Linked DNA regions of Nitratifractor salsuginis DSM 16511. Each later gene encodes a partner of the first gene's protein in a complex. Links are inferred from orthologs where the notes say so. Each region holds a gene or a part of one and is shown on either strand. Other genes may lie near its edges.

Region 1 (2,994 bases):
CTACGACGATGTCACAACGCTCAGCAATGAGGATCTCATCTGCTATTGCGTCGAAGTGGACAAAAAGAGCATCGTCGAAGCGATCAAAAAGGGCGCAAGCACCCTCAAAGCGATCAAAGAGGCCACCGCCGCCTGCACCGGAAACGAATGTGCGCGGAAAAATCCCAACAAACGCTGCTGTTCCAAAGAGATCAAGCAGTTGATCGAACTCTATGCTTAGTCGCAAGTCACAAGTAGATGCTTCTAAGTAAAAGGATTGAATATGTTTGAATGGTGGCAGCGGATCGTCGATCATTTCGTCTATGGCACTCTCGGCCTCAGTCCCGACTCTCCCGCCGGAAGCGCCCTGGATTTCTTCCTCTTCGATACGGTCAAGATCCTCTTTTTGCTGACGGTGATCATCTTCCTCGTCACCTTCATCCGTAGCTACTTCCCCACCGAAAAAGTAAGAGATTGGCTGGCGGGCAAGCACCCCCTCGTCGGCCATGTCGCCGCCGCGCTTTTTGGAATCATCACCCCCTTCTGCAGCTGCTCAGCAATCCCTCTCTTCCTGGGCTTCCTCCAGGCGAGGATCCCTCTGGGAGTGACCTTCAGCTACCTCATCAGCGCCCCGATGAACAACGAGATCGCCATCGCGATGCTCTTCAGCCTCTTCGGCTGGAAGATCACAGCCTTCTACATCGGCTTCGGCCTGCTGGTGGCTATCGTCGCCGGGATCATTATCGGCAAAATGGACCTCGAGGACGAGATTCTCATTAAGCCCCCCGCCGTCACCCCTCCCGAGATCGAAGAGGTGAAAATTCCTATTTCGGAACGGATCAAAGAGGCCTGGGATTACACCGTCGATATCCTCAGAAAAGTCAGCCTCTATGTCATAGCCGGCGTCGGCGTCGGCGCCTGGATCCACGGCTATGTGCCGGCAGACCTCATCGTCAAATACGCCGGGGGCGACGCCTGGTATGCCGTGCCCCTGGCGACCATCCTGGGAGTCCCTATGTACTCCAACGCCGCCGGCGTCATGCCCCTGATCGAAGTATTGACCCAGAAAGGAATGCAGATGGGCACGGCACTTAGCTTCATGATGGCCATCACGGCACTGAGCCTTCCCGAAGCGATGATCCTCAAAAAGATCCTCTCCCTCAAACTCATCGCCATCTTCTTCGGCACCGTCGCCCTGGGAATTATGATCATCGGTTATATTTTCAACGCCCTACTGGGGTAGAAAGGCACTTGGCAGTGATTCATCTTCTGCCTCTACCAGGCATTTCCGAAGAAGGTTCCCTCTCTTTTCCCCGACAATCGATCCGGGAAAAAGAGGAAAATTATTTATCCTGTTCCCCCTGACACAGTTCCCGTTCCACTACCGAGAGCAACTCTTTTTCGAGAAGTCTCAGGGTCTTCTCATACTCCGCTTCTTCTTTTCCGCTGGGGTCTTCGAAACCTATATGGATCGTCTTGACCTTTCCGGGGAACATCGGGCAAGTCTCTTTGGCATTGTCGCAGACAGTAACGATCAGATCGAAGGGACGGTCGATCACTTCATCCAGGGTTTTGGAGTGATACTCGGGACGCCAGATCCCCTCACGCTCCAGCAGAGCCTGGGCAACGGGATTGACCCGTCCGGTAGCAGCCACACCCGAACTTTCGGCTTCGACGCAATCATTCAATTTCGCATTGATCAGGGCTTCTGCCATAACCGAGCGGCAACTGTTACCGGTGCAGAGGATGAGAACGCGTTTTTTTTGACTCACGGGGACTCCTTGGAAATTATCGAGTGATTTTATCATATATTTCAAGATATATTGATTTCGGCTCCTTCCTCGCCACCCTGCTCTGGCTCTATGTCCTGGCAAAAAAAGGGCTCAAGATCGGCTGGGGAGAGTATATGAAGGTCGGACTCATCGTCACGCCGCTGGTACTCCTCGTCGCACTTTTGGGGATGCTGTAAACCCGATGGGAGAAACTGAGCCCAACTCTCCCGAGAGATAAGACCTTATATCCGATGTATTGGCTCAATATAAATCAACTAACGGCTCTTCCACATCGATTGTTTGCTTTGAATTAAACTGTAGCCGATAGAATAAATCTATGGAACAGGCTCAAGAGAAACCTATCAAAATTTTGATGATCGAAGACGACCCGGAGTTTGCGGAGCTGGTCAGTGAATATTTGGCACAGTTCAATATGCAGGTGACCAACTACGAAGATCCCTTTTTGGGGGTCAGCGCCGGCGTACAAAACTACGATCTGCTGCTGCTGGATCTGACTCTCCCCGGTATGGACGGCCTGGAGGTCTGTGAAGAGGTGGTGCGCAAATACCGCATTCCCATTATCATCTCCTCGGCGAGAAACGATGTGGAGGACAAGGTCAAGAGCCTCCATATCGGAGCCGACGACTACCTCCCCAAGCCCTACGACCCCAAGGAACTCCACGCCCGGATCCTCTCCCTGCTTCGCCGCTACAACAAAGGCGCCCAACCCCAGAACATTCCCCCAAGCCCCTACGAGATCCGCGGCGATACGATCTACTATCAGGGCAAAGCGCTCCAGCTCACTCCGGCGGAGTTCGATATTCTCTCCCAGCTCATCCGCAAGCAGGGTATGGCCCTCTCAAGAGAACAGCTCATCAACCAATCCAGGGTCATGAGCGACAGTTCCCAAAAGAGCCTCGACGTAATCATCAGCAAAATCCGGGCAAAGCTGGGAGATCCCAAAGCGATCCAGGCCGTCCGGGGTGTGGGCTACAAGCTTGTTTAAACGCTTTCGCATCACTTCCCTGCGGGCCAAGATCGACCTGGTCTTCTCCATCGCGATGATCCTGCTCATCTTCCTTTTTGCCGTGCTGTGGAAACGTTCCGTCGACCGTTCCTTCGCCGAGATCCAAATGCAGGAGCGGGCCAACATCCACTACCTCTATCTCTATTACCTCAAATACGGGACCATCGACCGGGACTACCTCGCTTCCCAGAATATCCGGGTCGTGGATGTGGGCGG
Region 2 (2,991 bases), 130 kb from region 1 along the record:
GACGATCTCGATATCGAAATCCTTGAGGGTGGAAGAGACCTGCTGTACCAACTGTTTGAGCAGAGCGATGCCTGCCGACATATTGGAAGCGTAGAGCACCGGCATCTTCTTGGACGCCTCTTCGATGAGATTTTGCTGATGGACACTCAATCCGGTCGTTGCGATCACCAGTGCGGTCGGATTCTCCATCGCCGCTTCGCAGAGTTCCTGGGTTGCCGCCGGAGCGGAGAAGTCGATGACGACGTCACAGACTTTGAGCATTTCGGGAATGCTGTTGGTAGCCAAAACCCCTTCGGGAAGCTCCTGCTTCAGCTCATCATAGACGTGGACAGCCGAAAGCTCCAGCGTGTCATCTTCCATAACGTTCTTGATGAGATGGGCTCCCATTCGGCCGGTTGCTCCGAGAATTCCTGTTTTGATCATTAGAGTTCGTTCTCCTGAATATAGTGAAGGGCTTGCATACCCGCAATGGCGCCGTCGCTCGCGGCACAGACCACCTGTTTGGGGGCTTCGATCCGCAGATCTCCCGCGGCGAAAAGGCCCGGTACGGAGGTATGCATATTGAGATCGACGATCACCTGCCCCTGTTCGTTGACGTCACAAAGGAAGCTGCCGTCTTCCTGCTTGAGAACCTTGTTGTTGACGTTGTTCCCGACAAAGACAAAGAGGCCGGGAACCTTCAGCACTTCTTCGCGGCCGTCTTTGAAGCGGATCTTGACCCCTTCGAGGCCCATCGCGTCGCCGAAGGCCTCTTCGACGGTCGCATTGAGGATAAACTCGATCTTGGGATTCTTCATCGCCCGCTCCACGGTCGGAGGCGCGGCGCGGAAGGTGTCGCGACGATGGATCACATAGACTTTGGAGCAAATATTGGCTAGGTAAAGCGCCTCTTCGAGTGCGGTATCCCCACCTCCGAGCACGGCGACCTCTTTATCTTTGTAAAAGAAGCCGTCGCAGGTAGCGCAGGTACTGACCCCACGGCCGAGGAACTCCTCTTCGCCCTTGAACCCGGCGCGTCTCGGAGTGGAGCCGGTGCAGACGATCACCGTTTTCGCTTCGACCGACTCGTCGCCGCTGAGTTCGACAATAAAGTGCCCAGCCTCGCTTCGACGCACCCGCTGAACCTCTTTCATCTCATGTTTGAGACCGAAGTGCATACACTGCTTGGGCCAGGGCTCCATCAACTCCATTCCCGTCAAAGGGGGATCTTCGCGGAAGACACCGGGATAGTTCTCGATTTCACTACTCTGAGTGATCTGCCCTCCCGGCATTCCCATCTCATACATGACGACCTCTTTGAGTCCGCCGCGTGTGGTGTAGAGCCCCGCGGTCAAACCGGCCGGCCCTCCTCCGATAATGGCACAATCGAGCATCATCTCTCCCTTGTTTATGAAAGCTTGCATCGCTTCGCCGAGACGAAACGGGGCAAACTCTCGGCCGACGATCGGCCAAGAAGGCCTTAGGCCAGCAGAGCGTCGAGCTTCTCTTTGAAGACCTGCTTGCCGGCGGCACCGACCATCTGATCGACCAGTTCCCCGTTTTTGAAGAAGAGGATGGTGGGGATGGAGCGGATACCGTACTTGATGGCGATCTCCTGCTCTTCGTCTGTATTGACTTTGGCGATGGTCGCTTTGCCCTCATACTCCTCGGCCAATTCCTCGATCACAGGTGCGATCATCCGGCAGGGTCCACACCAGGGAGCCCAAAAATCTACGAGAACAACGCCCTCTTTGATGGTGTCATCGAAGTTGTCTTTGGTCAGTTCAACATATTTACCCATTATTCTTCCTTTATGTAGTGATTTGCGAGGTTGATTATACCCAGTTTCGTGTAATGTTTGGTAGATACCAGAGAAATTTACTCCGATTTTATTTCCGGTGTCTCGAGAGGAAGCGGATACTCCGGAAAAAGCGCGGAGCGTGTCCCGGGAATCGGCTCATTTCCCACAGCTTTGACCGTATAGACGAAGGAAATTTTCGGCGCTTCGCTTCGATTGGCCCCCGCCCGATGAAGGAGTCGGCAATGGAAGAGGACCAGATCCCCCTTCTCCAGCGTGAAACGCACACGCCCCTCGATCCAGGGCCGGTTGGGAGCGTAATCGTCCCGGAAAAAATCCCGTTCATCGAAAGATTCGGGCGAAAATTCCTGCCGGTGGGAGCCCGGGATAAACTCCAGGACACCGTTCTGCTGGGTTTCACGGCCCAATGCCAGCCAGACACTGAGCAGGCGGTCGTCCCGGTAGTGCCAATAACGTTCGTCACGGTGCCAATGGGTCGGGGTGCTGCTGTGGGGCATCTTGGTCATGATCGAATTGTGATGGGCCGTCACCAAAACCGGCATTTCCTCCAATAGCTCCGCCAGCAAAGGGCGGATGGCAGGTTCACGCATCCACTCCCGGAAAAGAATGTCCCGATCGTAGACCTGCCGCAGCCTCCGCACCGTCTCCCGATACTTCTTCTTGTCGATACCGATATATTCCGATTCCATCTCCAGAGGAGGGATCCGGTACTTCAAATGGACGTGGGCGATCCCTCTGATCGCATCACAGCGCTCCGGCTCCACCGCCTGCCGGAAGAGTAAAAAGCCCTGCTCGTGAAATTTTTGGAGCTCTTCATCACCCCACTCGATTCTCAATGACACGTCACTTCCTTATTATCTGATTATCTGATATTCTCCAGCCGCTCGATCTCGTTCCGTATCACGATGGATGGGAAATAGGTCATCCACCTCTTATTCGCCATAATACTGAAGCGGGACAATAACTTGTTGGTTTCTTGCTCACAAAATTATACAATTATACATCGAATCAAGATTTTTGGAAGCATTTTTAACTAAAAGAAGTGGCGCATAGGAATTTCACAGTTAGAATTCCAATCTTGCCCAATTTATGGTCATAATCGTTTCATTTCACTATCTCTCCTTTGGAAGATACATCGTCCATACTTTGAAACTCATTATCAAACTGCAGCAAAAGATTATGCTTTATTCCTT

The links. The genes of interacting proteins can lie anywhere in the genome.
Region 2: the proteins of NITSA_RS02730 (region 1) and trxA are in contact, whole or in part, in an NMR structure (PDB 2IPA), measured with the Bacillus subtilis proteins. The link is inferred for Nitratifractor salsuginis DSM 16511 from one-to-one orthologs.

Annotation. Positions count from the first base shown.
Region 1 is NC_014935.1:541,506-544,499, reverse strand. What follows is about bases 38-2,911. They hold NITSA_RS02730 (arsenate reductase ArsC), read right to left. Parts: upstream 1,752-2,911; coding sequence 1,323-1,751; downstream 38-1,322. Other genes in these bases: NITSA_RS02720 (ArsS family sensor histidine kinase), read left to right, coding at 2,750-2,911; NITSA_RS02725 (response regulator transcription factor), read left to right, coding at 2,089-2,757; NITSA_RS11050 (ArsB/NhaD family transporter), read left to right, coding at 1,775-1,948; NITSA_RS02735 (permease), read left to right, coding at 263-1,222; NITSA_RS02740 ((2Fe-2S)-binding protein), read left to right, coding at 38-220. Outside these bases: more of NITSA_RS02740, read left to right, coding at 1-37; more of NITSA_RS02720, read left to right, coding at 2,912-2,994. UniProt on the Bacillus subtilis protein: Catalyzes the reduction of arsenate [As(V)] to arsenite [As(III)]. In vitro, can dephosphorylate para-nitrophenyl phosphate (pNPP).
Region 2 is NC_014935.1:672,793-675,783, reverse strand. What follows is about bases 121-2,991. They hold trxA (thioredoxin), read right to left. Parts: upstream 1,781-2,991; coding sequence 1,460-1,780; downstream 121-1,459. Other genes in these bases: NITSA_RS03370 (phytanoyl-CoA dioxygenase family protein), read right to left, coding at 1,858-2,640; trxB (thioredoxin-disulfide reductase), read right to left, coding at 423-1,373; dapB (4-hydroxy-tetrahydrodipicolinate reductase), read right to left, coding at 121-423. In the rest of the region: more of dapB, read right to left, coding at 1-120. UniProt on the Bacillus subtilis protein: Participates in various redox reactions through the reversible oxidation of its active center dithiol to a disulfide and catalyzes dithiol-disulfide exchange reactions.